One region of the Pseudoalteromonas sp. Z9A6 genome, then DNA from elsewhere that is predicted to be linked to it. Evidence: riboswitches for the same ligand, from Rfam matches in the RefSeq annotation. Region 1 holds a riboswitch; the other holds the start of a gene.
The links. Region 1 has a riboswitch for lysine ahead of lysC (lysine-sensitive aspartokinase 3). Riboswitches for the same ligand answer to the same signal wherever they lie in the genome.
Positions count from the first base shown of each region.

Region 1 (4,431 bases):
TAATTTCTTGCGCTAAACCTAAATGCTCTTCTTGCAGTAAAAAAGTAGCAAAATCAGCAATAGCACGATTTATTTCAAGTTGAGAGGATTTAGCAAGCGGAATTAAAATATCTTGGTTTAACAAACGATTTGTTTCTTTATAAATGCGTTCGTTTGACCACGTAGGCTGCTTTTGCTTAATCGCGTTTTGTACGTCTTTTAGGCTAAAGTCAGCCATTTTAAAACGTTTAAATAATAGCGCTAATACACCCCAATGTTCGGTTATGGTGTTTAGCAGCTTTTTAGCTGGGATCATAAGAGGTTACAACATCCTAGTATTTTATTATTGAGTATTGTGTTCATACTCATTATTACGTATTTTTTAATTAACCTTGTCTGTATATAGTATTCGTTTTTAAGACCATTTAATAATAGTTTTTGCATAGAGGCAGTGCTAAAATTCGCGCCGAAAATAGGCACATGAAATGGAACGTTATTTGTGTGTTTTTTAAAACTATATCAAAGGTTGTTTAACTACCATGGTTTCCTCGATTATTCTAACCCTGATAGCGATTGCATTTTTACTGATCGTTATAGAAGATATAATCCATGTTAATAAAGCTAAAACCACGCTGTTTTTTGGTACGCTTTGCTGGATTCTTCTTTTTATATACCCTCTTCACGGGCAAAGCCCCGATACAATTCAGCACCTCCTAAACGAAAATATTTTAGAAATTGCCTCGCTATGGCTATTTTTAATGGCTGCAATGACCTTTGTAGCGTATTTAAATTCAAAGGGGTTTATAGAAAATATTGTGCACCGTGTTATGCCAAAAAGTATTAGCGAAAAAAAGCTCATGTTTTTGGTGGGTGGTTTTGCATTTTTGTTTTCATCGATTTCAGATAACGTAACAGCGACGCTTATATCGCTTGCGGTTGTTATGTCGTTAAAACTTGAACCTAAAAAGCTCGTTAAATACGCCACGCTTATTGTGTTTGGGGTTAACTCAGGTGGGGTATCGCTAATAACCGGTGACGTAACCACACTAATGATATTTTTAGATGGCAAAGTAACCATTGCTCATTTATTACTACTTATAGCGCCAGCACTTACAAGTGTTATGCTGCTTGCCGCGTTACTATCTATTGGTATGAAAGGGCGTGTTGAGTTTGCTAGTGCAGGTAAAACTCGCATCGAAAAAACCGACATAACTATTGCTGTTATATTTTTATCTACCGTAGTGAGCACACTTACGCTAAGTGTAATTTACAGCGTACCGCCTCTATTAACCTTTTTGTTTGGCTTATCAGTGATGTTTTTAGTGGCGCAATTTTTAATGCGCAAAAAAGACATTAACAAAGACATAATCGATTTTGTTCGCGATATAGAATACGATACATTATTGTTTTTTGTAGGTGTACTTTTACTTGTAGGCGCACTTAAAGAAATTGGTATGTTGAGTAAATTTACCGACCTATACACGGTAATGGCACCAGAATACGCAAACTACTTAATGGGCATATTATCAGCAGGGGTCGATAACGTACCGCTTACCGCTGCATTATTAAAAGCCAATATAGTAATGAGCCAACAACACTGGTTGTCGTTTACGTATGCAACGGGCGTGGGCGGTTCAATGCTTATTATTGGTTCGGCTGCGGGCATTATTGCCATGAGTAAAGTTAAAGCGCTTACCTTTATGAGCTACTTGCGTTTATCGCTGCATTTATTAATTTGTTACACGGTTGGATATGCGGGCTCGTATTACATGGGCAGTTTTATTTAACTCATAAATTATTAAATGCTTGACAGCTAGACGTCTAAACGATAACTTTCAAAGCCCCGCTACTTAGTGGGGTTTTGTTTTATTAGCCACTGGTTAATAAAGCATTCAGAAGAGGTGCGATACTTAGGTACTTAATGTTAGGCGACGAAAGCCGATGATCATTAAGGAGGGAAGTACTCGCCGAGGAAAATAATGGTACGTCGTCATTGTTTTTCGGTTTATGGGGCTGAATCCTCAAAACTGTCACCAATATAGGTGGAGAGCTTCTGGCAGTGGACTTATCTTCAAGCATTCCTTTGCCAAGTTCTTCTTGTTTTATTGCGGTTTGGATACCGCGAAAGGAGACTAAATGACTACCCAATCAGTGCCACAAACAGTGCCTCAAACAGAGTTAAGCGCAAAATCAGATTACATCGTTGCCAAATTTGGTGGAACCAGTGTTGCAAATTTTGAAGCGATGAGTCGCTGTAGCGAAATTATTGTTGCAGATAAAAGCGTACGTATTGTTGCCGTGAGCGCTAGTGCCGGCGTAACTAATCACTTAGTTGCACTGTGTAAATCAAGCATTACTCCTAGTGAGCGCCAAGAACACATAAATGGAGTGCTTGCTATTCAACAAACTATTTTAGATGAATTATCGCTAGATGCCGATTTAGCGGTTGGCTTTAACGAAACCTTAAAAGCATTTCAAACATTGGCTCAAGAGCCACTAACAACCGATCAGCAACACGACGAGCTACTTAGCTTTGGTGAGCGTTTATCGTCGTATTTATTTGCTCAGGTGCTGCGTTTACAAGGTTTAAATGCCGATCGCTTTGATGTGCGCAAGGTGCTTAAAACCGACAGCCAATTTGGTAAAGCAACGCCCAATGTTGCAGCCACAGCGCAAGCCGCTAAAGAACATTTAATTCCGTTATTAGACGCTCAAGTAATTGTAACTCAGGGATTTATTGGTAGTGACGAATACGGTCACACCACAACGCTAGGACGTGGTGGTTCAGACTACAGCGCTGCATTATTAGCAGAAGCGATTAACGCTAAAAGTGTGCATATTTGGACTGACGTAGTGGGCATTTTTAGCACTGACCCGCGTTTGTGCGCAAAAGCGACGCCTATTGCACGCTTAAGTTTTGACGAAGCCGCTGAAATGGCAACCTTTGGCGCAAAAGTATTGCACCCAGCGACTATTTTACCAGCAAGCCGTAGCCACATTAACGTGTTTGTAGGTTCTAGCCGCGAGCCTGAGCGTGGCGGTACGTGGATTGAGCGCGAAAAATCGCAGCAACCAGGTATACGCGCAGTAACACAACGTAAAAACCAAATTTTGCTTACGCTTAAAAGTCCAGAAATGCTCCTAGCAAGTGGCTTTTTAGCACGCGTATTTACACTATTAAGTGAATACAATATATCGGTAGATTTGGTAACTACATCAGAAATCAGCGTAGCTATAACCCTTGATAACGCGCAAAACGCATCGCGCCCAGAGCTTGATCAAGAATGCCTAGATAAGCTTGCAGAGTTTTGCCATGTTTCGGTAGAAAACAACCTAACATTGGTGGCACTTATTGGCTCTGAGATTCAATTACGCCAACACGAAATGAACTTAATGAGTGTACTAAAAGACTTTAACATTCGATTAATTTGCCACGGTGCTAGTAAGCACAACCTGTGCTTTTTAGTAGAGCAAACTGAGTCAGATAACGTAGTACAGTCTATTCATAGCCGTTTATTAGAAAACGATTTTGCTGCATAAGTAACGGTTATTCAGGGAAATCACTTAGTAAAGTTACCTAGTAAAGTCACTTAATAAAGTTACTTAACAAAATCATTTAATAAAAAGCATCGCCAGTCGATGCTTTTTTTATGCACCACACTTACATCAAAACAAACATTGCTGTCACTGCTATCAACTACAGTAACGTTATTACTGCAAGCACTCAGCTTTGCACTATTTAATTCGTCAAACACATTAGGGCTAAGTAACTTTGCAATAGGGCGGCTGGTGGCTTTAGCAAGTGACTCTTTTAATGTCCAAATTCTAAAAAACGTATCTGCTTGGGCTTGGGTATGAGTAGGCTTGGTGATAAGTGTAATTTCATCATTATGATAAAAATGCTTAGCAAGCTTTTCAAACGGGCGCTTTAGGCTTACTTTTTCAATATCAAAACCAAACTCACTTTTATCAAGATTTAGCGCAACCCCAACTAAACCATGCGAGTGCGAAATACAGGTATTAATAACATCACCATTTACGTGTATTTGCAGCTTTGAGCTTGCCTCGTCAAATTCGGTACTCATTTTATTAAGTGCCACGTGCGCATGTTGCGGCTGCGTTATTTTAATAAGGTGTTTTAACAATAACCGCGTAGCTAAATACTCTTGCTTAGCTTGTGGGCTTTTGCGGCGGTTTATAATGGTTAACTCAAATGGGCTTAAGCAATCAGGCAAATTAAAGTCACTAAGCTCAAGTGTTTTAGCATTAAATAATAAAATGCTGCTACTCGCTAAAGACAAGTTTGCCAATTGAGTTGAAGTAATACTCAAGGCATTTTTAAAATAGTGTTCAGTCATAAAAGCCCTAAAGCAAAAGAAGTCGCTGATATTGTGAGCGGTTAGCGCCACTAACAAAGGCTGTGTACAATTTTATTACTCAGCCGGCATGAAA
Region 1 covers NZ_WTKZ01000004.1:111,409-115,839, forward strand. The annotation lists gene GQR53_RS02785 (hypothetical protein) at 1-295, opposite strand, end outside; gene nhaD (sodium:proton antiporter NhaD) at 519-1,766, shown strand; lysine riboswitch at 1,868-2,040, shown strand; gene lysC (lysine-sensitive aspartokinase 3) at 2,116-3,519, shown strand; gene GQR53_RS02800 (4'-phosphopantetheinyl transferase superfamily protein) at 3,579-4,337, opposite strand.

Region 2 (4,431 bases), on a different contig from region 1:
GTAATCAATGGTCTCTCCGCTAACTAGCGTATTATCTGTATTCATTACTCCGTGAATAAAGCCAACACGCATCCAGCTCACAACTAGCTTAACTTGGTTTTTAATCACAGCGCCTAAAAATGCTAAATATCGCTGCGAACCTGTATCGGTTATTTCTGGGTAGTGACGCTCTATAGCTAAATCGGCTAAATTTTTAAGCCCTTCAACATCGCCTTGCGTCGCTAAATATTGAAACGAGCCAACACGAATATGGCTAGTTGCTACACGCGTAACGATAGCCCCAGCTTGTGGCGGATTACGATAAACCGTTTCACCACTACCAACAACCGCTAAGCAGCGTGTGGTTTTAACTCCCAGTGCATGCATTGCTTCGCTCATTACGTATTCACGAATAGCAGGACCAAGAGCACAACGCCCATCTCCCCCTCTTGAGTAAGGAGTAGCACCAGAGCCTTTTAATTGAATATCCCATAACTGGTTTTCATCATCACTAATAGCGCCCAGTAAGTGCGCTCGTCCATCGCCTAAGCGGGGTGAAAAATGTCCAAATTGGTGCCCAGAGTAACCAAGTGCTACTGCAGGAATCGCCTGTTTTTCGTTACCGCTAAAAGTGCTGGCACGCAAATCAGCCGCAACGTTAATATTAAATTGTTTTGCTAAGCTCTCATTCCACAGTAGTAGCTGAGGAGAGGCGACACTTGCAGGGAAATCTTCTATTGCGAAATTTTCCGCAATATCTGTGTATCTTGGCACTAATTTCATGGTAATTCCTATTATTGCTGACTTATACCAACCCGGTTGTCACCTACGCCATAAGCAACAATTAAGCTTAACTCTTGCATACTTAAGCCGCTTTGCTTTTGCATTTCGTTAAAAAAAGCTTGGGCTGCATTTAGTGACTTTTTAGTTTGTAAGCCGCCGTCTATAATTTTATGGGCACGCAAATAATTCTCTACATCGCGTGATAGTAAAAATGTATCTTTACCAAGTGCTCGCAGCGCATAAGGCCCTGTATTTCCGCCTAAACGCGAACCATGTTTTTTTAAATACGCCCACAAACCAATAATATCCTCTGTTGGCCAATTAGCGATAAACTGACTAAAACTGCCATGTTCCCCTGCTATTTCGTGGATCATGTAAGCATTTTCGGTAATTGTTTTTACTTTTTTATAGTTACGAACAATGCGCTCATCCGTTGCTTTTTGTTCCAGCATATCAGGTGGCATCATTAATAACTTGTCAACGCTAAAATCCCAAAAAACCTCTCTAAAGCCCGGCCACTTATTATTTATGACTGACCAATAAAAGCCGCTTTGAAATACTTTTCGAGTAAATTCTTCAAGCCAATCGTCGTCACTTAACGTGCTTAGTTGTTTTTTAGATAGCGGTTTTGCAAGTAATAACTTAAGCATTTTTTCAGAGCCTTTTCGCTCTACCGCTCGCTTATAAATATCGCTAAATTTTTCCATACTAATTAAATACCTCACTACTTATATTGCTAGTGTACGAGAAAAGCACCTAATACGTAACCACCCCTCTTTTCGATGAATTAATCTGTATTTAGTCGCTTGACACCTAGACGGCTAAAATGCTTTAATCGCCGTAATTACCCTATTTAAATTGCACAGGTTTGTAAGTTTTACTCTACAAACAGGTGCAAAGGGCTAGAAGAGGTGCGTTATTCAGGTAGCGTATGTTAGGAGCGCAAACTCCAGTAAGCATACGTGAGGGGAATTAACGCCGAGAAGTAACCACTTTTGCGAGGTGTTTATTTCGGGCGACTAGGTTGAACCCTAGCGACTGTCACCAATAGCTGTTTATAAAAAGCAGCTTGTTAGTTTGGTGGAGAGCTTCTGGTCTTAAATATTAAGGCCGTGCGCCCTATTATTTTAAGCCCATTCGCTCTTCGAATTATTAGTTCGAACGACGTTAATGCGGCTCCTTCCATAAAGCTTTTTAACTCTTCGAATAATACCAATTACATTAAATTAGTTATCGCTAAAATGATCACGTTTTTAATAAAATTGGTACAAATTATAAGTTCGTGAGAGATGATCAACAACTTCAATTTAAACGACTACTCACTGTGGACCGCGCTCGTTACGCCATTTGATCAACACGGCGATGTTGACTACAACACGTTAACTAAGCTGGTTAGTGATCAAGAAGCGGCACATAACGGTATTTTGCTACTTGGCAGTACGGGCGAAGGTTTAGCACTAACGCTAAAAGAACAACAAGCCATTGTTGAGCACGTATGCCAGCTAAAACCAACAGTACCACTCATGGTAGCTGTCGGCGGTAGTAACTTAAAGCAACAAATTGAGTGGGTTAACTACTGTAATACACTCCCAATTCATAGCTTTTTACTTGGCTCACCGCTTTATGCAAAGCCTGGCGCTGTAGGTCAAACTCATTGGTTTGAAAGCCTACTAAATGCAAGCGCTCACCCATGTATGCTTTATAACGTACCAGGTCGAAGCGCTGTTAGCATCCCAGCGGCAACAATTCAAAACTTACAAAACAATAAAAACTTATGGGCGTTAAAAGAAGCGAGCGGCAGTATTGCTCAGTTTGAAGCTTACCGCCAAGCGGCGCCTAATTTAGCTATTTTTAGTGGCGACGATGCGCTAATGCCTTATTTTGCTCAAGCTGGCGCAAAAGGTTTGGTGTCGGTAGCTGCAAACGCATGGCCTGGACAAACTCACGAGTTTGTTCAGCGCAGTTTAAGTGGTCAACACCCTAATTTATTTGCCCTGTGGTCAAGCGCTATTAATAGCCTATTTGCTGTCGCAAACCCTATTCCCGTAAAGGTACTGATGCATTTGCAAGGCCGCTTAAGCAGCCCGCAACTTCGTCCACCTTTAACACATCTTGAGTTAACTCAAACCGATTGCATCACAACTGCAAACAACACCATTTTATCTTGGCATTAAATACAGGTTTTTATAATGAGCTGGTTAGAACTATTAAATAATTTAGAATCGGGCGCAGTACGCGCAGCATCACAAAACGAAAGCGGCCAATGGCAAGCTAACGTAGAAGTAAAGCAAGGCATTTTAGAAGCCTTTAAAAATGGCACTAATACTGAGTTTGCAGGCGGCTTTGTTGATAAACATAACCTAGCTCCACAAGAGTTTAGTACTGACGATGGCGTTCGTATGGTACCAGGTGGCTCAAGTGTTCGCCGTGGTGCTTATGTTGCTAAAGGCACGATTATTATGCCACCAGCGTATGTAAACATTGGCGCATATATCGACGAAGGCACAATGGTAGATAGCCACGCATTAGTGGGTTCTTGTGCACAAGTAGGTAAAAACGTACATTTAAGCGCTGCAGTTCAGCTTGGTGGTGTACTTGAGCCAATTGGTGCAAGCCCAGTAGTTGTGGAAGACGACGCCTTTATTGGCGCTGGCTGTATTATTGTTGAAGGCGTAGTCATTAAAAAAGGCGCAGTACTTGCCCCAGGCGTGCGTTTATCAGCAACTATTCCGGTATACGACTGCGTAAACGAGCGCCAACTAGATAAAGGCGAGCCAATCCCAGAGTACGCGATTGTAATACCGGGCTCTCGCCCTGCGTCAAACGAATGGGCGCGCGAGCAAGGCCTAAGCATGTCGTGTGCGTTAATAGTTAAATACCGCGACGAGAAAAGCGATGCATCGTTATTGCTTGAAGAGGTTTTACGATAATGAGCTTTTTGAGCACGCCTATCAAAACCGCTGTAAATACAATTACACAACAACTTGATACACCTTTTTTTGTTTACGATTTAGATCAACTAAACACGCATCTTGCGCGTTTAGTTGCGCAAACCGATGTAAAACTGTGGTACGCGGTAAAAGCAAACCCACTGTCTAAAATTATTCAAAGCTTAGACAGTGCTGGCTTTAATTTTGACGTAGCAAGTAAAGGTGAGCTTGAGCAAGTACTCGCACAAGGTATTAGCTCGCAGCGCGTGCTCAACACAGGGCCTGCAAAAAGCCCTAAACAAATTAAACACTTTATTGAGCGCGGCGTGCGTATATTCGTAGCAGAAAGCCTCAATCAAGTACGTTGGTTAAACCAACAAGCACAACTACAAAACACGCAGTTACAAGTATTACTGCGAGTGCAATTACGCTGGCCTGAAGGTGAAAAAAACCCTCTGGGCGGCGATAGCCTTACGCCGTTTGGTATGGGTTGTGATGAGTGGCAAGCACTCAATGTAGCTGACTACCCTGCACTTAAATTTGACGGCCTGCATATTTTTCAGTGGGGCAACATGCTTAGCACGCAAAAGCTAAGCGATTTGTGGTCACAAATGATTGCACCTCTTAGCCAACTTGCCAGCGATTTAAATATTAGCCTTAAGATTTTAGATTTAGGTGGTGGTTTAGGTATTCCTTATACACAAAACGAAGCAACACTTGATTGGGATGACTTAATTGC
Region 2 covers NZ_WTKZ01000015.1:30,735-35,165, forward strand. The annotation lists gene GQR53_RS08130 (protein adenylyltransferase SelO family protein) at 1-762, opposite strand, end outside; gene GQR53_RS08135 (DNA-3-methyladenine glycosylase I) at 774-1,469, opposite strand; lysine riboswitch at 1,661-1,861, shown strand; gene dapA (4-hydroxy-tetrahydrodipicolinate synthase) at 2,052-2,936, shown strand; gene GQR53_RS08145 (2,3,4,5-tetrahydropyridine-2,6-dicarboxylate N-succinyltransferase) at 2,952-3,692, shown strand; gene GQR53_RS08150 (PLP-dependent decarboxylase) at 3,692-4,431, shown strand, end outside.
Region 2: linked by a shared signal. The riboswitch ahead of dapA (4-hydroxy-tetrahydrodipicolinate synthase) and the one ahead of lysC (lysine-sensitive aspartokinase 3) in region 1 are both predicted to bind lysine.